Regions from separate parts of the Mesorhizobium sp. B2-4-19 genome, predicted to be linked through region 3. Evidence: predicted binding sites of a transcription regulator. Region 3 holds the regulator's gene; each other region holds the start of a gene.

What was found. The regulator PhoB, encoded in region 3, activates phosphate uptake and scavenging genes when phosphate is short. The targets are predictions, from matches to a motif close to TGTCATNNANCTGTCAT.
Region 1: a site for PhoB is predicted at 1,212-1,228, ahead of phnC (phosphonate ABC transporter ATP-binding protein). Genes of this name have one in related genera too.
Region 2: a site for PhoB is predicted at 1,834-1,850, ahead of phnF (phosphonate metabolism transcriptional regulator PhnF). Genes of this name have one in related genera too.
Region 4: a site for PhoB is predicted at 4,123-4,139, ahead of FJ546_RS11680 (esterase-like activity of phytase family protein). Genes of this name have one in related genera too.

The regions. Positions count from the first base shown of each region.
Region 1 covers NZ_VFUV01000008.1:214,225-219,528, forward strand. Annotated here, with positions in the region: gene FJ546_RS16470 (DapH/DapD/GlmU-related protein) at 1-277, shown strand, start outside; gene FJ546_RS16475 (DUF1868 domain-containing protein) at 363-1,073, shown strand; gene phnC (phosphonate ABC transporter ATP-binding protein) at 1,307-2,164, shown strand; gene phnD (phosphonate ABC transporter substrate-binding protein) at 2,276-3,184, shown strand; gene phnE (phosphonate ABC transporter, permease protein PhnE) at 3,246-4,202, shown strand; gene phnE (phosphonate ABC transporter, permease protein PhnE) at 4,206-5,304, shown strand, end outside.
Region 2 covers NZ_VFUV01000008.1:205,355-210,658, reverse strand. Annotated here, with positions in the region: gene FJ546_RS16445 (carbon-phosphorus lyase complex subunit PhnI) at 1-679, opposite strand, end outside; gene phnH (phosphonate C-P lyase system protein PhnH) at 682-1,293, opposite strand; gene phnG (phosphonate C-P lyase system protein PhnG) at 1,293-1,754, opposite strand; gene phnF (phosphonate metabolism transcriptional regulator PhnF) at 1,875-2,624, shown strand; gene FJ546_RS16425 (zinc-binding alcohol dehydrogenase family protein) at 2,640-3,656, opposite strand; gene FJ546_RS16420 (ABC transporter permease) at 3,721-4,689, opposite strand; gene FJ546_RS16415 (sugar ABC transporter ATP-binding protein) at 4,686-5,304, opposite strand, start outside.
Region 3 covers NZ_VFUV01000016.1:83,119-88,422, forward strand. Annotated here, with positions in the region: gene xylF (D-xylose ABC transporter substrate-binding protein) at 22-1,062, opposite strand; gene FJ546_RS23625 (ROK family protein) at 1,335-2,585, shown strand; gene phoB (phosphate regulon transcriptional regulator PhoB) at 2,598-3,287, opposite strand; gene phoU (phosphate signaling complex protein PhoU) at 3,309-4,016, opposite strand; gene pstB (phosphate ABC transporter ATP-binding protein PstB) at 4,042-4,845, opposite strand; gene pstA (phosphate ABC transporter permease PstA) at 4,842-5,304, opposite strand, start outside.
Region 4 covers NZ_VFUV01000005.1:222,540-227,843, reverse strand. Annotated here, with positions in the region: gene FJ546_RS11690 (MFS transporter) at 1-851, shown strand, start outside; gene FJ546_RS11685 (MATE family efflux transporter) at 855-2,315, opposite strand; gene FJ546_RS11680 (esterase-like activity of phytase family protein) at 2,540-4,009, opposite strand; gene FJ546_RS11675 (FAD-dependent oxidoreductase) at 4,304-5,304, shown strand, end outside.

The DNA of each region.
Region 1 (5,304 bases), on a different contig from region 3:
CACCTGGCTCGGTCATGGTTCGACCGTCCTGCCGGGCGTCACCGTCGGCGATGGCGCGGCGGTTGGTGCCGGGGCGGTCGTCTCGAAGGATATCGCGCCCTACACCATCGTCGCCGGCGTGCCGGCCAAGCCGATCCGTGAGCGCTTCGACCGCCGCACCGCCGAACGCTACCAGGCGCTTGCCTGGTGGGACTGGGACCACGCGCGGCTGCGCGCTTCGCTCGATGATTTTCGCGAGCTGTCGGCGGAGGCTTTCCTGGAGAAATACGAGGGATAGCTCCTCACATCATCGTCATTCGGGGACCTGTTCATATCCCTGACACAGGACTCGGACAGGACGCCATCTCCCCAAGGAGATTGCGATGCTCGACACCGTCAGACCCTCGCTCGCCGGATTCTTTGCCGGCTCCAACCCGACCCCGCCGGCGCATCTCGGCACGCGCTACGACACCTCGGGCAATTTTCTGACCGAGCCCGGCAACACGGTTGTCAGCCATCTCGTCAGCGGCTCGCCCTCGGAAGCCGTGGTGCTTGCGGTGCGCGAGAAGATGCTGGCGATGCCCGACGCCGACCGGCTCGCCTTCACGCCCGTTTCCAGCCTGCATATGACGCTGTTCCAGGGCATCATCGAATATCGCCGCCGCTTGCCTTACTGGCCGCAGGACGTACCGCTCGACACCAGCATCGACGCCATGACCCGCCTCTATCTGGAGCGCCTGAAGGGCTTCGAGGGCTTCGGTCCTTTCGACATCAAGGTGATCGAAATCGTACCGACCGGTCTCACCGTGACCGGCGCGACCGACGAGGACGTGCGCATCATGCGTCAATGGCGCGATGCGCTGGCGGTGCCGTTCGGTTATCGGCACCCCGATCATGACGCCTACGCCTTCCACATCACCTTTGCCTATCAGATCCAACGCCTCGCCGACGATCGCGCCGCCGCGTGGCAGGCTCTGTTCGACGATTGCCTGGCGCTTTTCGCAAGGCAGGCTCCGATAATCGAGATCAAGGCGCCCGCCTTCTGCGCCTTCCGCGACATGAAGCACTTCGAGGAATTGCTGGTGCTCGGCTGATCGCCGACAGCCCGCCAATACATCTCGCCCGAAAGTGGCCCCGGTTTTGGGAGAACGACATGCATAAAACTAAAGGCCTGGAGCGCGTCGCATGAATTCGTTTCAGCGCGACGCGCTTCAGCCGTCGCGCCTGTGGAGCGTAACAAAACTGACATGCTGGCGACATGGCAGGTTCATCTGGCTGCGTTAGGCGAGTGCCTGACGATCAACAAGGTCCGGACTGGAACCTGCTCATGTCAGCAAGCTCTGCCACGCTCGAAATCCGCGGCGTCAGCCGACGATTTGGCAAGAACACCGCGGTCAGCGACGTCAACATCTCGATCCCGCAGGGTCAGATGGTTGGCGTCATCGGCCGTTCGGGCGCTGGCAAATCGACCCTTCTTCGCATGATCAACCGTCTTGTCGACCCCAGCCAGGGGTCGATTTTTTTTGGCGGCGCCGAGGTCTCCCGGCTGCGCGGCTCGCCGCTACGGCGCTGGCAGCGCGATTGCGCCATGATCTTCCAGCAGTTCAACCTAGTGCCGCGCCTCGACGTGCTGACCAACGTCCTACTCGGCAAATTGAACCACCGTTCGACCCTGTCCAACCTTCTCGGCATGTTCTCGCGCGCCGAATGCGCCGAGGCGGTCGCCGCGCTCGAGCGGCTCGACATAGCCCGCACCGCGCTTCAGCCCGCCGGCACCTTGTCTGGCGGACAGCAGCAGCGTGTCGCCATCGCCCGCGCCATGATGCAGCAGCCCAAAGTGATCCTCGCCGACGAGCCGATCGCCTCGCTCGACCCGCTCAACGCCAAGGTGGTGATGGATTCGCTGCAGGACATCAATCTGCGCGAGGGCATCACCGTCGTCACCAATCTGCACACGCTCGACACCGCCCGCGCCTATTGCAACCGCATCATCGGCATGGCCGCCGGCAAGGTCGTCTTCGACGGCCCGCCGGAAGAGCTCAACCGTGAGGCCGTGCGCCTCGTCTATGGCGCCGACAGCAATGGCGCGGAGATATCGGAGGCCATCACCTCCACCAGCGTTCCCTTCAAGCAGAAGATCGCAGCATCCGCCGGACCGCTCGAACCCGCATTCCCGGGATATTGAGCCCGCTACGGGCCAAAAGTGAGCAGCCTGGATCGTCCGCCCGCGTCAAGGGCACTTGTCAAGATCAAGAACGCTGCCGGCGCGGGGCCGGAACTTACAGGAGAGACATCAATGTTCAGGAAGATGGTTTTCGGTGCCGTTTCGGTGCTCGCCATGGCCACCAGCATGGCCCATGCCGCCGACATGAAGGAATTTCGCGTCGGCATTCTTGGCGGTGAAAACGAAACCGACCGGCTGCGCAACTACCAGTGCCTGGCCGATCACCTGAAGGCCGAGTTTGGCTTCGAGAAGGTTTCGCTGTTCCCGGCCGCCGACTATGACGGCGTCATCCAAGGCCTGCTCGGCGGCACGCTCGACTTCGCCGAACTCGGCGCTTCCGGCTACGCCAGCGTCTATCTCAAGGATCCGAAGGCGGTTACCCCGATCCTCACCACCAAGCAGACGGACGGCTCCACCGGCTACTATTCGATCGGGCTGGCGCTGAAGACGTCGGGGATCACCGACATCAAGTCGGCCAAGGGCAAGAAGCTCGGCTATGCCGATCCGGATTCGACCTCCGGCTACCTGATCCCGCTGACCCAGATTCCGAAGACCACCGGCGCCTCGAACGAAACCTACTTCGCTTCGACCCAGTTCAATGGCGGCCACGAAAACAACGTTCTGGCCGTGCGTGACGGCAAGGTAGACGTCGCGGTCGACGATTCCTCGGGCATCGGCGACTTCAAGAACGGCTACACCTCCGGCACATTCCACAAGGAAGTCGCCAAGGGCGCCGTCGACCCCAACGACTTCGTCGAAGTCTGGCGCTCCGGCCTGATCCCGAACGGCCCGCTTGTCGTGCGCACCGCGATCGGCGACGACATGACCGCCAAGCTGGCCGCTTTCTTCACCGACCTGCCAAAGAAGGACAAGGCTTGCTTCGAAGGCGTCGAAGGCGGCGATTTCACCGGCTACGTTCCGGTGAAGCCGGACTTCTATAGCGTCATAGTCGAAGCCCGTAAGGCAGCCATCGGCGGCTAACGGCGAAATCGCAAAAGGGGCGGTACCTCATCAAGTACCGCCCCTTTTTGCATCTCCGATCATGACCCTTTCCGTGACAGCCCCCTCCGGTGCCACCCACGAGATGGCCGATGCCTGGCGACGCCAGACGTCGCTGCGCCGGTTCTATACAGTGCTCGGCGTCGGCCTACTGCTGGCCGCCATGTTCGCCAGCATGTGGTTCGCCGACGAAGCCAACGCCGGGCACTTCTTCGACCGGCTGCCGCATATCCTGGATTTCCTGAGCTGGCTGGTTCCCAAGGACTGGAACGACGTCTGGCGGGCATTGTTCGATATTGCCTCGCCGCATGACACCGGCACCCAGGAATACAATTTCCCGCTCGGCCGGATTTATGTCTGGGGCGGATTCTACATTCCCGAATATTTCGAGCTGATGCTGACCACGGTGAACGTCGCGCTGGTCTCGACCTTCATCGGCTTTATCTTCGCGGTGCCGTTTTCCTTCATCGCGGCGCGCAACCTGACACCTCATCCGGCACTGAGGCTGGTGGTCAAGCGCTTCATGGAATTGCTGCGTGCCTTTCCGGAGATCGTCATCGCCGGCCTGTTCGCGGCCATCGTCTCGACCGGCCCGATCGCCGCCATCATCGCCATCGGCCTGCATTCCATCGGCGCACTCGGCAAGCTGTTCTACGAGATCAACGAGAACATCGACATGCGTGCCGAGGAAGGTCTGACGGCGGTCGGCGCCAACTGGTTCGAACGGGTGCGCTTCGCCGACCTGCCTCAGGTGTTGCCCAATTTCGTCTCCTATACGCTGCTGCGGGTCGAGATCAACGTGCGGGCCTCGACCATCATCGGCGCCGTCGGCGGGGGTGGCATCGGCGAGGAACTGAAGCTGTCCATCTCGCGCGGCTTCGGCGCCAAGACGCTGGCGCTGGTGCTGCTGCTGTTCACCACCATCTTCATCATCGACCAGTTTTCCGCCTGGCTTCGTCGCAAGCTGGTCGGCGAACAAGCCTTTATGATGGGGGCGTAAATCATGGCGACCATGACCGCCGAGGAGATTCTGTCGATCGAGACGCGCCACCCACAGGTGTTCCGACGCCCGGCATACAAGCGCTTTGGTCCGCTGCTCCTGTTCGTCGGCACTCTCCTCTATCTGATCTATGCCTTGTGGTTCTTCAGCCTGCCGCAGGTGCTGCGGGAATCGCACTGGGAGCGTCTGCCGCTCTTCCTGACACAATGGATCAGCTATGATCTGCAGCCGGAATTCCGTCTCGACCAGCCGGAGATCACGCCCAAATACCCGCGCTTTTCAGCGCTGGGCGACAACCCGAATCCCGACTGGGTGGTCAGGAATCCGGACGGCACCTTCACCGTGCTGATCGACGGGCCGGCAAAATCCGTCACCTTCGACAAGACGCAGGCGACGATCGTCGCCAACGGCCAGACCGTGCCCGTTTCGCTGACCAGCGGCAAGCCGGTGGTCTCGGGTACGGTACCGGACTGGATCACCGCCCATGACGACGAGGTGGTGGCCAAGATGGGTTTCGCCGGCGAGGTGCGCGTCACGGTAGACCGCGTCAAGGTGCGCAAGCGCTTCCTCGGCTGGGCGAACTTCGTCTTCGACACGCGCTCACCCTTCTTCGGCAAATCAGCGAGGGAAGTGATCTCGTTGATCATCTCGGGACCAGAGCTGAAACCAGGTACCACCAACCTTGCACTCGCCGGCGACAACATCTGGAACAACGCCCAGTGGCAGCACGGCGACGTCTGGACGAAGCTCTTGCAGACCATCGTCATGGCTTTCCTCGGCACGCTGCTCGGCGGCATCGTCGCCTTCCCTCTAGCCTTCTTCGCGGCGCGCAACATCACGCCGAGCGGCGTGTTCAGCCAGGTGCTCAAGCGCTTCTTCGACTTCATGCGCTCGGTCGACATGCTGATCTGGGCGCTGTTCTTCACCCGCGCCTTCGGCCCCGGCCCGCTGGCGGGAAGTGCCGCGATCTTCTTCACCGAGATCGGCACCCTCGGCAAAGTCTATTCGGAAGGCCTGGAGAACATCGACGACAAGCCGCGCGAAGGCGTACTCTCGACCGGTGCCAACGGCATCTTGGTGCAGCGCTACGGCGTGATGCCAG
Region 2 (5,304 bases), on a different contig from region 3:
TTTCGCCGACGAAGGGATGGTTGCGGGCATAGCCGCGCTGGGTGGAATAGCCGAGCGCCAGGAGAAAACCCTCGTCGCCACGCGACAGCGCCTGCAGGCGGATGTCGCGCGCCATCGGGAATTCCAGTGGCTCGCGGGTGATGTCGCCGGGCACATGGTCCTGCGGCATCTCGCCATCCGGTTCGATCAGGCCTTCACGGGCGAGGATCGCCGAGACGCGTGGCATGGCCTGCGCTTCCGTCTCGCGCCGCAAGGGTTCGGCGACATCGGCGCCGGCGGCAAGTTCCGGGTCGAGCAGCCGGTGCGTGTAGTCAAAGGTCGGGCCGAGCAACTGGCCGCCTGGCAGATCCTTGTAGGTCGCCGAGACGCGCCGTTCGACCAGCATGGCGCCGGTATCGATCGGCTTGCTGTAGCCGAAGCGCGGCAGCGTGGTGCGATAGGCGCGCACCAGGAAGATCGCCTCGATCATGTCGCCGCGCGACTGGACGATGGCGAGCGCGGCCAGTTCACGGTCATAGAGCGAGCCTTCGCTCATCACCCGGTCGACGCCGAGCGCCAGCTGTTCGACGATCTGGTCGAGGCGCAGTGCCGGCACCGAACGGTCGCCGCGCCGGCGATCGGCCAGCAGGCTGTGGGCGTTGGCGATTGCGGCTTCGCCGCCTTTTACCGCGACATACATCTTCAAGCCTCCATCGTCTTGATGCGCGTCGTGCGCGGCAGGCAGGCTATGCCTTCAGCGGTGACGAGGATGATGTCGACGCCACGCGGAAAGCGCTGGATATTCTGCTTCCACTGCTCGATGAAATGACGCGGCATCTGCGTCGGCGCGACCATGGCGCTGATTTCGATGCCGGGACCTTCCAGCAGCAACGGAGTGCCTGAAACGAGGTCGCTGACCTGCAGGATCAGGGTGGTCGACCTGTCGGGATAATCCTGCGTTCCCTGCGCAAAGCCGTCGAGCGCCATCATTTCGGCCGGCGTGGCGACAAAGGCGAAATGCGCGTCGGCAGGCGTGTTGGCCAGTGGCGCGCCGGTGTGGAAACCAAGCCAGGAGCCGATCGCAGCGGAGGCGTGCAGGGCCGGGTCGAGCCAGAGCGGCGTGTCGTTGTCGCAGAGCGCCAGTGCCACGGCGCCAGCGGTTGCCGAGAGCGGCGCCGGCGGGCGGGCCAGGGCCGGCAAAGGCTGCACGCTGCCCGGCCGTGCCATCGCATCCATGACCGCGCGGAAAACGGTCTGTGCGTTGAACACCGGGTCGGCGAAACCGCCCTCGATCGATTGCGCTGCGATATCCATCAGTCTTCCCCGCGAACCATGGTGAAGAAATCCACCTTCGTTGCCGCTGTCTCGGCGCGGCGTTTTTCTTGGGCAGCGGCGAGCGCCGACCTCAAAGGCGCGATCAGCCTGGTCTCGACCTCGGCGCGGCGGGCAGGGTCCTGCCAGAGCGCATCGGCGATCGCCGCCAGCTTCGCCTTCTGCTTGTCGCGGCCAAGCGCGTAGCAATGGCCAACCTGTCCGGACGGCAGCCGGACCGTGGCGCGGGTGACGGTCGCCTCGCCGACATTGAACGGTGCGCCGCCGCCGCCGATGCGACCGCGCAACGTCACCAGCCCGGTCTCGGGGCCACGCAGCAGCTCGGCCTGCGACGGCAGGCCGGCTTCGTTCCAGAGCCGGACGATGTCGTCACCGCTCGATTGCGCCAGGGTCGCCATCGCGGCTTTGCGTCCGGCCTGGTCGCGGGCTTCCTGTCCTCGCATCGGCAGCATTCCTCTTCGCTAAATTTGTCTATTGATATAGACAACTATACAAATTATACATATTACCTAGCGCGAGTCCATGACGGGTGGATGACAGGGGATGGAAGGCAGGGGCGATTCATGATCGGGCGACAGGAAGCCGACAGCATTGAACGGCGCAGCGGCGTCTCGCTGTGGCGGCAGATCGCCGACAGGATCCTGCAGGCGATCGCCGCCGGCGATTTCGCCGAGAATGCCGCGCTGCCGCCGGAGGTGGCGCTGGCCGAGCGCTATGGCGTCAATCGCCACACGGTGCGCAGCGCCATATCGGCGCTCGTGCAGGAAGGGGTGCTGCGGGCCGAGCAGGGGCGGGGCACCTTCGTCTTGTCGCGCAGGCGGCTGTCCTATCCGATCGGCGCGCGCACACGTTTTTCGACCGGCTTGCAAGGACAGGCTTCGGAACGACACATCGTGCTGCTTGCCTCGTCGGTCGAGCCGGCCAGCCAGCGTGTCGCCGAAGGGCTTGGCCTTGCCAAGGGTGCCGAGGTGATCCGGTTGGAGACACGTGGCGAAGCCGATGGAAGGCCAGTGTCACGCGCTGCCGGCTGGTTCGATGCCAGGCGCTTTGCCGGTATCGACCAGGCGATGGCTGAGACTGGCTCGGTCACCGCGTCGCTGGCCCGCTTCGGCATCGACGATTATCTCAGGCAATCGACCGTGCTGTCGGCGCGCCACGCCGACGCGGCTGACCTTGCCGATCTCGATCTGCAGCCAGGCGCCATCGTACTGGTCACGGTGGCCGTCAACATCACGCCGGACGGCCAGCCGATCCAGTTCTCCGAGTCGCGCTTTCCGGCGGAGCGGGTCGAGTTCAAACTGTCGGCGCTGTGAGCCGAATCCTGCCGACTATCCGATCTCGATCACGGCCTTGATCAGCCCGGATTTCTCATGCGCCCAGCGGGCGAGATCGCTCGGCGTATCGGCCAGCGTCGTGCGGTGGGTGACGAGCTTGGCCAGGGGCACGGCGCCGTTGCGGATCGAGGCTGCGACATGATCGAAATCGGCACGCAGTGCATTGCGGCTGCCGACCAGCGTCATTTCGCGTTTGTGGAATTCAGGGTCGGAGAAGACGATGTCGTCCTTGACGACGCTGACCAGCACCAGTGTGCCGCCATGCGCGACATGGGCGAAGGCCGACTGCACCGACCGGGTGTTGCCGGTGGCGTCGAAGACCACGTCGAAGCCTTCGCCCGATGTCGCTTCCTTGACCAGATCCGACACCGCTCCGCGCGAGCCGTCGAGGATCCTGAAACCAAGTTCGTTTTCGGCAAAAGCGAGACGTTCACTGCTCATGTCGAGCAGCGTCACGTCGAGCCCGGCAATGCGGGCGAAGATGGCGTTGCCGAGCCCGATCGGGCCGGCGCCGATGACCAGAGCGCGAGCGCCGGGATCGGCACCGGCGCGACGCACCGCGTGCGCGCCGATGGCCAGGAATTCGACGGCGGCTGCGTCGGCCAGCGACAGGCCGTTGGCCGGATAGAGATTCCGCGCCGGGACAAGAATGCGTTCGCACATGGCGCCGTCGCGATGGACGCCCAACACCTCGATCTTGACGCAGCAATTCGGTTTGCCGTGCCGGCAGGCGATGCACTTGCCGCAGGAGAGGTAAGGGTTGATGACGACCGGTTCGCCGACGGCAAGATCGACGCCCTCGCCGGTCTCGATCACGCTGCCGGAGACTTCATGGCCCATGATGCGGGGGTAGGCGAGGAACGGGTGCTTGCCCTCGAAAATGTGGTAGTCGGTGCCACAGATGCCGACATGGCTGACCGCGACCAGCGCCCAGCCGGCAGGGGGCGCGCCGGGCGCGGGGCGGTCTTCCAGGACGAGTTCCCCGGGTGAGCGGCAGATAACGGCTTTCATGTCTCAGTCCGATTGGGTTTCCGACCCGTCTTCACGCCGGGCCGGAGATCGATTTCAGCAATGGTCACTTGCCGCTGCGGCGGCGCAGACCGTCGAAATAGACGATGACGATGATCAACACGCCAGTGATGATGCGCTGCCAGAAAGCGTTGACGTTGAGCAGGTTGGCGCCGTTGTTGATGGTGGCGAGAATGAAGGCGCCGAGCAGCGGGCCATGCACCGAGCCGACCGCACCGAACAGCGAGGTGCCGCCGATGACCGAGGACGCGATCGCCTGCAGTTCCCAGCCCTCGGCCTGGGTCGGGTTGCCGATGCCGATGCGCGAGGCCAGGAGCACGCCGACAAAAGCCGCGCACAGGCCAGACAGCGTGTAGGCCATGTAGATGGTGCGCTGGACATTGACGCCGGAGAGGCGCGAGGCCTCGGCGTTCGAGCCGACCGAGAAGAGGTAGCGGCCCCAGCGGCTGTGATGCAGGAAAATGTAGGCCGGAATGCCGACCAGGATCACCATCCAGAACAGATTGGGCACGCCGAGGAAGGAGTTGCGCGAAAATTCCTGGAAGGCGTCATTGTTGATGGAGATCGAGTTGCCATTGGTCATCAGAAGGCCGATGCCGCGCAGCGAGGTCAGCGTCGCCAGCGTGATGATGAAGGGCGGCAGGCCCATCTTGACGATGCCGAAGCCGTGGAACAGGCCGATGGCAACGCCGACCAGCAGCGTGATCGCGATGGCGAGGAAGACCGGTATGCCGGCGTTGATCAGCATCGCCGCAATGACGGTGGCAAAGCCGACCACAGCACCGACGGACAGATCGATGCCGCCGGTGATGATGACGAAGGTCTGGCCGACCGCCAGGATGGCGATCATCGAACCCTGACGCAAAAGGTTCGAGATGTTGTTGGCCGAGGCGAAGCTCGATGTCGACAGCGACAGGATGACCCAGAGCAGCACCAGCAGCGCCAGCAGCGTCAGCCCGAACAGGGCGTTGTAATTGCGCTTGGGTTTTTCGGCAGGAATCGCCTCGGTGCTCATATCTTTCCTCCCAGCTTTTCTTGTTTCTCGGCGAGCGCCTGTGTGAGAATTTCCTCGTGATCGGCGGTGCGGAATCCGTGTGTCGCCACCAGCTTGCCACGGCGGAACACATGCAGCGTGTCGGCCAACTCATAGACTTCCGGCAGGTAGGACGAGATCAGGATGATGCCGGCGCCCTTCGACAAGAGCGCGCCGAACAGGCGATAGATTTCGGCCTTGGTGCCGACATCGACGCCGACTGTCGGCTCGTCGAAAATGAACAGCTTGGCGCCATGAGCCAGCCATTTGCCGATGACGATCTTCTGCTGGTTGCCGCCCGACAGGCTGGAGGCCAGCGCGTGGCGTGTCGGCGTCTTGATGCGGAGATCGGCGATCTGGCGGTCGGCCTGGGTCTTCTCCTGCGCGCCGGAGATCAACAGGTTTTTGGAGATGCGCTTGTAGATCGGCAGGTTGAGATTGAGGCCAACCGGCAAATTGAGGCAAAGGCCCTGGTCGCGGCGGCTTTCCGGTGCCAGCGCCATGCCGAGCTTGATCGCATCGTGCTCCGAATTGACCTGAACCGGCTTGCCTTCCCACAGGATCTGGCCGGCCGATTTGCGATGGCGGCCGTAGAGC
Region 3 (5,304 bases):
TATCGAACGGTATTGCGCCGTTTAGTTGCAGGCGGCGACGCTGCCGGCGGCGACGCCCGCGCAGACTTCGTCCTTCTTGATCCAGCCGGCGTCGATGACGACGTTGAGATTGTCCTTGGTGATGGCGACCGGGGTCAGGAACAGCGACTTGACGGTATTGCCGCCAGGCGTCGTGAAGTCCTTCACACCGGCGATATCGGTCATCTTCTTGCCGTCGGCCAGCTGCGAGGCGATCTCGGCGGCGTTCTTGCCGAGTTCGCGCGCGTCCTTCCACACCGACACGGTCTGGGTGCCGAGCGCGATACGGTTCAGCGCGGCATGGTCGCCGTCCTGCCCCGAGACCGGCACGGTGCCGGCAAGCCCCTGCGCCGTCAGCGCCGCGACGACGCCGCCGGCGGTGCCGTCATTGGCCGCGACGACCGCGTCGACCTTGTTGTCGTTGGCGGTCAGGAACTGCTCCATGTTCTTCTGGGCGTTGGCAGGCAGCCAGCCGTCGGTATAGGCCTCGCCGACATTCTTGATCTTGCCGCTGTCGATGGCAGCCTTGAGCACTTCCATCGAGCCTGCGAACAGGAAGTCGGCATTCGGATCGGCGCCCGAGCCCTTGATGAAGACATAGTTGCCTTCCGGCTTGGCCTTGAACACCGCGCTGGCCTGCAAACGACCGACTTCCTTGTTGTCGAAGGTCAGGTAGAAGACGTCCTTGTTCTCGATCAGGCGGTCATAGCCGACGACCGGAATGCCTTCGTCCAGCGCCTTCTGCACGGCCGGGCCGATGGCCGAGGCATCCTGGGCCAGGATGATCAGCGAATTGGCGCCCTGCGAGATCAGGCTCTCGACATCGGTAAGCTGCTTGCCGGGATTGGACTGCGCGTCGGCGGAAATGTACTTGTCGCCGGCGGCCTCGATCGCCTTCTTCATGGCGGCCTCGTCGGTCTTCCAGCGCTCTTCCTGGAAGTTGGACCACGAAACGCCGATGACCTTGTCCTTCGCCTGCGCGACCGACGCAAGCGTCAGCGACATGGCGACACCCGCCAGGATGGCGGCCGTGAATCTCTTCATGATATTCCTCCCTGCGCCGCGTATGGCGCGACCAAACTGGCCCTAAGGCCGGCACAGAGGCCCTATTTTTTCGAGCCTCGAAAAAACACTGAGCCAACACCGGAACGCTGTCAACAACGATTCTGATGGATTTTGATGTCCCTCTGAATTTTTTTCGAGCTTCGCAATAAATAAATGACAGCACCGGCCGCTTCTGCCAGTATTTGACCGTGTCGCCGGCAGCGTTCGAGGAGGCCGGAAGAACCGCGGCGACCGGGAGGATGTGAAAAAACATGTCGGTCGGAATCCGCCACGACGATCTGCGCCGGCGCAACCGGGCGATGGTGATCGCGGCCGTGCGCCAGGCTGGCCGGCCCTCACGCACCGAGATCGCCGCGACCACCGGCCTCAGCCATTCGACCATATCGGCGATTTCCTCCGACCTGATCGGCGAAGGCATCCTGGCCGAGGGCAAGCCGAGCGAGGCCGGCGCGCTGAAACGCGGCAGGCCGCAGGTCGGGCTCGGCCTCAATCCGGAGGCCGCGGCTGTGATGACCGTGGTGCTGTCGCTGAATTTCCTGTCGGTCGCAGTCATCGACTATGCCGGCCAGGTGATATCGGAAGAACAGCGCCGGCTGGACACGCTGACCATGTCGCGCGAGGCGCTGATCGGCGAATGCGTGGCCATCGTAAGGCGGCGCCTCGAGGATCCCGACATTGACGTGCGCAGCGTCGCCCGCATCGCGCTGGCGATCCAGGGCATCACCGATACCGAGGCCCGGGCGATGCTGTGGTCGCCGATCACGCCGCAGACCGACATCGCCTTCGCCGACATACTCGAAGCCGAGTTCGGCATCCCCGCCACCATGGAAAACGACTGCAACATGATGGCGGTGGCGCTGCGCAGGCGCGATCCCGAGCGCTACCGCGACGACTTCATCGCCATCCTGCTTTCGCACGGCATCGGCATGGGGCTGGTGCTGAAGGGCGAGCTGTTCACCGGCACCCATTCCTCGGGCGGCGAGTTCGGCCACATGATCCATCGGCCCGGCGGCGCGCTCTGCCGCTGCGGACGGCGCGGCTGTGTCGAGGCCTATGCCGGCAATTACGCCATCTGGCGCAATGCCAGGCAGCTCAGCGAGGACACCGAGCCTGTGGCCGATGTCAGCGACGCGCAGATGCGGGCGCTGGCCACGACGGCACGGGAACGGGACGGGCCCGAGCGCGAAGCCTATCGCAAGGCCGGCGAGGCGCTGGGTTACGGCCTCGGCAGCCTGTTCGCGCTGATCGATCCCGCGCCCGTCGCCATGGTCGGCGTCAGCGCCGCCGCCTTCGACCTGATCGAGCCGGCATTGCGCGAGGCGATCGCCCAGACCGCCGGTGGCCAGCACTCGGAATCGATCTCCTTCGACACCGAACCGAACGAACTGCCGCTGATCCGCGAAGGTTGCGCCATGCGCGCGCTGACCTTCGTCGACCAGGAGATTTTCGCGCCCGGCGTGCAAACGAAAGCAGGCCCCGCCGCGAAGAAAAACGTTGCCTGAGTCAGGTCGTGCTCAATCCTCGCGGATCGCGTAGCCCGCCCCACGGATGGTGCGGATGACATCCGGCATGCGGCCATTGTTGACCGCCTTGCGCAACCGGCCGACATGCACGTCCACGGTGCGCTCGTCGATGTAGATCGTCTCGCCCCAGACATTGTCGAGCAGCTGGCTGCGCGAGAACACGCGGCCGGGATGGCGCATCATGAATTCGAGCAGGCGGAATTCGGTCGGCCCGAGCCGGATCTCGCTCTTCTTGCGGTAGACCCGGTGCGATTCACGGTCGAGCACGATATCGCCGACCTTGAGCACGCTCGACAGCACTTCCGGCTTGGCGCGGCGCAGCAGCGCCTTGACGCGGGCCATGAATTCCGGCGTCGAGAACGGCTTGACCAGATAGTCGTCGGCGCCGGTGGAAAGCCCACGTACACGGTCGCTTTCCTCGCCCCGCGCGGTCAGCATGATGATCGGCAGCCGCTCGGTCTCGGGCCGCATTCGCAACCGCCGGCAGAGTTCGATGCCGGATACCGCCGGCACCATCCAGTCGAGCACGAGGAGGTCGGGCACGTTCTCCTGCAGGCGGATTTCGGCTTCGTCGCCGCGTGTCACCACCTCGACCTGGTAACCCTCCGATTCCAGATTGTAGCGGAGGAGCACGCCGAGCGGCTCCTCGTCCTCCACCACCATGATGCGTGGTGCGATCATCGATTGGTTACCCCTGCGCTCTCAGGCCGCCGGCGCCGACATCGCCGTCTCGTCCTGTTTTGGACGGTTGGCGGGCAGCTGCGTGCCGGTCAGGACATAGTACGCATTCTCGGCGATGTTGGTCACGTGGTCGCCGATGCGTTCGAGATTCTTGGCGCAGAACAACAGATGCGTGCAAGCCGTGATGTTGCGCGGATCTTCCATCATATAGGTCAGCAGTTCGCGGAAGACGGAAGTGTATTTGACGTCGATGCGCTCGTCGTCGGCGCGCAGCTTCGCCAGTGCCGCGGCATCGCGCGCCGCATACTCCTCGATGACGCCCTGCACCTGGATCAGCACCAGCTGCGCCATGGCGTCGATGGAATGCGACAGGTCGCGCGGCGTGGCGCTGAGGCCTACAGTACCGACGCGCTTGGCGATGTTCTTGGCAAGGTCGCCAATGCGTTCGAGGTCGCCGGCCATGCGGATCGAGCCGACGACATGGCGCAGATCGTCGGCCATCGGCTGGCGCTTGGCGATCAGCGTGATGGCGCGGTCGTCGAGCTCGCGCTGGCGCGCATCCATGATGGCGTCGTCGGAGACGACGCGCTGGGCGAGCGCATTGTCGGAGTTCAGCAGCGCCTTGGTGGCGCCGCCGACCATCGAGCCGGCAAGGTCGCCCATGTCGCTGATCAGCCTGCTGATCTGTCCGAGATCCTCGTCGAAGGCTGCGACTGTGTGTTCGGCCATGATCCTGGTCCTCGTATGCGTGCGATCAGCCGAAGCGGCCAGTGATGTAGTCTTGCGTGCGCTTCTCGCGAGGCGACGTGAAGATCTTCTCGGTACGGTCGAATTCGACCAGTTCGCCCAGATACATGAAGGCGGTCTGCTTCGAGACGCGCGCCGCCTGCTGCATGTTGTGGGTGACGATGACGATCGTGTAGTCGGCCTGCAACTCGTCGATCAGTTCCTCGATCTTGGCGGTCGACAGCGGGTCGAGCGCCGAGGCCGGCTCGTCGAGCAGGATGACTTCAGGCTTCACCGCCACGGTGCGGGCGATGCACAGCCGCTGCTGTTGGCCGCCCGACAGGCTAAGGCCGCTGGCATTGAGCTTGTCCTTGACCTCGGTCCACAGTGCCGCGCGCTTGAGCGCCTGCTCGACACGGCCGTCCATCTCGGCCTTGCTGATCTTCTCGTAGAGCCTGACGCCGAAAGCGATGTTCTCGTAGATCGACATCGGGAACGGCGTCGGCTTCTGGAACACCATGCCGATCTTGGTGCGCAGCAGGTTGAGGTCCTGCGAGCGGTCGAGAACGTTCTGGCCGTCGAGCAGCACCTGGCCCTCGGCGGTCTGCTTGGGATAAAGCTCGTAGATGCGGTTGAAGACGCGCAGCAGCGTCGACTTTCCGCAACCCGACGGGCCGATGAAGGCGGTGACGCTGCGCTCGGGCAGCGACAGCGTGATATCCTTCAGCGCCTTCGACTGGCCGTAGTAGAAGTTGAGGTTCTTGACCTCGATCTTGGCCTTGGTCACCGCCTCGGCGGCGATCGTCATGTCTGGAGACAACATCTGGCTCATTTGTCCTCTCTGCGTCCGGTCAGGCTGCGCGCAAGGATGCTGAGCGCGAGAACCGTCAATGTGATTATGAGTGCACCGGTCCAGGCCAGCTGCTGCCATTCCTCATAGGGGCTGAGAGCGAACTGGAAGATGGTGACCGGCAGGCTGGCCATCGGCGCGTTGAGATTGCTCGACCAGAACTGGTTGTTCAGCGCCGTGAAAAGAAGCGGTGCGGTCTCGCCGGAGATGCGGGCGATGGCCAGCAATATGCCGGTGACGATGCCCGAAAGCGCGGCACGATAGGCAACCGAGCGGATGACCACCCAGCGCGGCGCGCCGATCGCGGTGCCGGCTTCGCGCAAGGCGTTGGGCACCAGGTTGAGCATGTCCTCGGTGGTGCGCACGACGACGGGGATGACCAGGATGGCGAGTGCTACGGCACCGGCGATCGCCGAGAAATGCCCCATCGGCCGCACCATC
Region 4 (5,304 bases), on a different contig from region 3:
TCGGAGTGGGCGCGGGAACCGGAACCGCCTGGCTGGCCGAGTTGATCGAAGGCGAGGACAAATCGCGCGCGGCCATCATCGCCACCAGCATCAATTTCGTCGGGCTGGGGCTTGGCGCACTTGTGGCGGGACTGCTGGCGCAATACGCGCCCTGGCCACTTCGGCTGACATTCGCTGTCTATCTGGTTTTGCTTGCCCTCGTCACGCTGCTGATTTGGCGCACGCGGGACACCGTGTCGCGGCCGGGGCGGCTGACCGATGTCTCGATGCGGCCACGTCTCTCGGTTCCCGTCAGCATCCGCACGCGCTTCGTTGCACCCGCGGTGACGGGCTTCGGCGCCATGGCGCTGGTCGGCTTCTACGCTGCGCTGGCGCCGAGCATCCTGGCGCAGCAGCTGCACGCGACCAACCATGCCGAAGCCGGCGCGCTGTTTTTCGAATTGTCGCTGGTGGCTGCCGCGATCATCGTGGTGACGGCGGGCCTGTCCAGCCGTTTCACCATGCTGGCGGCCCTGGTGCTGATGATCCCGACGGCGGCGCTGATCGTGGCCGCGCAATTCTTCGCGTCCATGGCCACCATGATTGTCGCCACCGCCTTCTGCGGGGTGGCGGCGGCGCTCGGCTACCGCGGCGGCCTGCAGGTAGTGAACCAGATTGCGCCGGCGGATCGCCGGGCCGAGGTGGCGTCGGCCTTCTTCATCTGCTGCTTCTGCGGCAATGCACTGCCGGTCATCGGCATCGGCATCCTGTCTAGCTGGGCGAGTGCCACGGTGGCGAGCCTGGCTTTTGCCGGCATGATCACCGTCTTCTCGCTGGTGGCGGTGGGGTTCGGCGCGAAATACACCCGCTGAGCCTCAGCCATTCGGCGTCTCGGGCGCCATGTTGGCGCGGCCGCGCGGCACGCCGAGCCCGGTGTCCGGCGGCTCGCCGGCCGCCGGCCTGTTCTCGATCATGTGCAAGCTGCGCCAGCCGCCGAAACGGTAATAGGCCGCGGCCAGCACAAGCGAAGTGATCGAACCGGCCGGGAAACTCCACCACAACGCTTCCTCGCCGATCACGCCGCGCATGAAATAGGCGAAGCCGGTGCGCACGATAAGCACCGAAATCACCAGGATGATCAGCGGCGGCATCACCGCGCCGGTGGCGCGCACGGTGGCGAACAACACGATGGTGATGCCGAACAGGATGAACGACCAGGACGCGGCGCTGTTGATGTGGGCGGCGATGTCGATCGCCGCGCTGTCGCTGCTCAGGAACAGGCCGAGGATGGGACGGTCGAAGAGCCACAGCATCGCGACCAGGGCGCCGGTCAGGACGAGGTTGAAGCCGACGCCGGAGGCGGCGACGCGGTCGATCCGGTCCCAATGGCCGGCGCCGACATTCTGCGCCGCCATCGAGGAGACCGCGGCACCGATGGCCAGCGCCGGCATCTGGATGTAGGTCCATAGCTGCGCGGCGATGCCATAGGCGGCGGCGACCTGCGAACCGTAGGAATTGACGATGCCCATCACCGTCAGGGCGGCGGCTGAAATGACGATCATCTGCAGGCCCATCGGCACGCCCTTGAAGACGACGATGCGCAGCAAGGCGGGGTCGGGCCGCAGCAGAGCGAGATTGGCGGCGGCCAGCCGCAGCGGGTGCTTGCGCGCGTAGAGCACGACGAGGATGGCGATGACGCTCACCGTCTGGCCGATCAGCGTCGCGGTGGCGGAGCCGGCGATGCCAAGCTCGGGGAAGGGGCCGATGCCGCGGATCAGCAGCGGGTTGAGCACGATGTCGAGGATGACCGCCAGCGCCATGAAGATGAAGGGCGTGCGTGAATCGCCCGCACCGCGCAGTACCGTCATGACGAAGGACAGAAGGTTCATCATCGGCACGGCGACGAAGATGATGCGCAGATAGGAACGCGCCAGCGGCAAGGCGTCGGCCGGTGTGCCAAGCGTGCCCAGGATGGCATCGACCCAGATCCAGCCGCAGACGGCAAAGACCACCGAAACGAAGAAGAAGAAGGTGGCGCTGGTGCCGACGATGCGGCGCGCCTCGGGCATGTCGCGGGCGCCGACCGACTGCGCCACCAGGATGGTCGCCGCCATGCCGATGCCGAACACGGTGCCCAGGATCAGGAACAGGACGAGGTTGGCATTGGAGGTGGCGGTCAGCGCCGATTCACCGAGAAAACGGCCGACCCAGACGGCATTGATCGACCCGTTGAGCGACTGCAGCACGTTGGAACCCAGCACCGGCAGGGCAAACAGCAGCAGCGTGCGCGGGATCGGGCCGCTGGTCAGGTCGCCGGTGCGCCGGCGCGGGGGCATTTTTTCGTCCATGGCTGGCGACTCGGCAAAGTGATTTGGATCCGTTCCACCATCATTGCCGATTCAACGGGGCAGGTCGATGCGGCGTCGGAAAAGGTTGGCCGGAGGTCTCCTGGCGCACCTTGATCTAGCCATGTTCTCAAAGCGCCCGGAACGGGATATTGATCCCTGGGGCGCGGGGCCTCAGGCGGACGCGCCATGCGCGCCCGCCTGGATCGTGCTGATTACTTCTTCGCCAGACCCGGCAGCGTGACCTGATAGACCAGGAACATGGTGTCGACATTGGCGCCATCATCGGCCTTGTAGGGGGCGCCGACCTGGAAACCGTCCTGAGCGAGGAAGTCGTTGTCATTGGCGACAAACAGGAAATAGTCGTCGGGCAGCTTTGGATCGAGCACGCTCGCCAGCGACATTGCTTCCCATTTCTCGGACAGGTTGTTGTGGTCGTTCGGCGCGCCATTGTGCAGGCCGAAGCGATTGAGCTGCGCATTGTCGTTGATGTCGATGAACGGCGTCAGCCTGGCCGGCGACACCGACGGATCGAGCACGCCCTTGGGCGCGACCGGCTTGTCGGCGGCGTCGAAAGGGCCGCCCGCGATGTCGGTTGCGGCCGAAACGTCGACGACAAAGATCTGGCGCAGAAGCGAGGTGTCGCCCTTTACGCCCTGGCCGTTGCCGCTGTCGCGCGCCAGCATCAGGAAGGACGTGTCCGACAGCGCCACGATCTCGCTTTGCGCGGCGACCTTGGTCTTGCCCTTGGCGTCCTTGAACACCGGCAGCGGCACGACATACTCATGCGCCAGCTTGAGATGGGCGAGGTCGGAAGCGTCATAGACCAGCGCCCTGGTGTTTTGCCGGGTCGAACCTGAATCGCCGCCATCCTGCCGGGTCGCCGACTGCAGCACGGCGATCAGGAACTTGCCGTCCGGCGTCATCGCCATGCCTTCGAGGCCCTGGTTGTTCTGGCGGCCGGTCTCGGGATCCTTCGGATCGGGCTCGGCAGCACCTGGACCCGGATTGTCCGAGGAAAAGTTGGGCGCGCCCTTGCGCATCGGCACCAGGGCAGCCGGCGGCTGGGTCGCCGACAGCAGGCGGCCTTGCGCCGAGAAGCGGTAGATGTTGGGGCCATATTCGTCGGAGATGAACATCGAGCCGTCCGGCAGGCGCACGATCGCCTCGTTGTCGAGGGCGAGCTTGCCATTGGTGGCGGCGGGCAGCATCGGCATGTCGCCTGCGGCGGCACGCACGTCCGACAGCGGATCTATGCCGGTGGCGTCGGCGTCCTTGTCGTCGGTGAGAAGCATGGTGTCGGTGAGCGTCGCCTTGACTTCGGTCTGTTGCTGGCCTGCGGCGCCTGCTGCTGCCGGCGTGAACTCGATGCCGACCGTGTTGAGGCGCGGCCGGTAGTCGGTGGTGCCGGTGACATTGTAGCCGCGATCCGGCAGCAGCCAGAGCGAACCCTTGTAGGTGCCCGCATCGCGCGTCCAGCTCGATGTGTCGATCGCCATGCCGGAACCCGAGCCGAACGTCTCGCCGAATTTGTCGCGCTGTGCGGCCGGGATGCGGCCGACGCCGACCAGGCCCTTGTTGACGAGGCCGCCGACTGTCGCGGTGCTGTCGGCAAGCGCCGGCGTGAGCGCGGTGAACAAGGCCAGCGCGACGCCGAGCGAGGCGGTTCGGTGCAGATGTTTCATGGATGATCCTCTTTGTGACAGATGTGCCGGAGCGGCCGAAGAGCAAAAAGCTGAAAGAGGCGGTACATCGATGATGCCGCGCGCCGCCCCCGAAAGCGATCTACGGCGCGAACATGATGCTTGCGTGACAGTGCGGCATGCCTGCCGGCCGTCATGTTCACAGGTCGAGAAAAACACGTGCTCTGGCGGAAGAATGGATCATCTCCACACATCCGTTCGGGCGTGCAAGCCTAGTACTGGACACTTGTGTCTAGTGTATATATGGTGCGCTTCTAACAGACCGGGAGGGGAGCCTTGAAGTCGCACTACCGCGCAGTCGTCATCGGAGGCGGGGTGGTCGGCGCCTCCGTGCTCTACCATCTGACGCGGTTCGGCTGGTCTGACGTGGCGCTGATCGAACGCGCGGAACTGACCGCCGGTTCGACCTGGCATGCGGCGGCCGGGTTTCATGCGCTCAACGCCGATCCCAACGTCGCGGCGCTGCAGGACTACACCATCAAGCTCTATCGCGAGATCGAGGCCGAATCCGGCCAGAACATCGGCCTGCACATGACCGGCGGCGTCAACATGGCCAGCGATCCCCAGCGCTGGGAATGGCTGAAATCTGCCTGGGCGATGTTCCAGTCGGTCGGCATCGAAACGGCTCGCCTGGTGACCCCGGACGAGATCAAAGAAATTTGTCCGATCGTCGAGGTCACCGGCGTGCTCGGCGGTCTCCACGATTCCAACGAAGGCCATCTCGACCCCTATGGAACGACGCACGCTTATGCCGGCGCCGCGAAAAAGCGTGGCGCCGACGTGATCCTGCGCAACCGTGTCGTCGAGTTGAAGTCTCGCACGGACGGCCACTGGGATGTCGTTGCCGAGCACGCCACCATCGTCGCCGAGCATGTCGTCAACGCCGGCGGTCTGTGGGCAAAGCAGCTCGGCCGCATGGCCGGCGTCAACCTGCCGGTGACGCCGATGGAGCACCATTATTTCATCACCGAGGACATTCCGGAGATCGCGGCACTCGACCGGGAGATCGGCATCGCCGTCGACCTCGACGGCTTCTCCTACTTGCGCCAGGAGCGCAAGGGCGTGCTGCTCGGCGTCTACGAGCAGAACCCGAAGCATTGGAACATGGACGGCGCGCCATGGGACTACGGCATCGAGCTCATCCCGGAAGACATAGACCGCATCAGCCCGGAACTCGCCAAGGCGCATGAGCGCTTTCCTTGCCTGGGGAGCGCCGGCATCCGCAAATGGGTCAACGGCGCCTTCACTTTTACCCCCGACGGCAATCCGATTGTCGG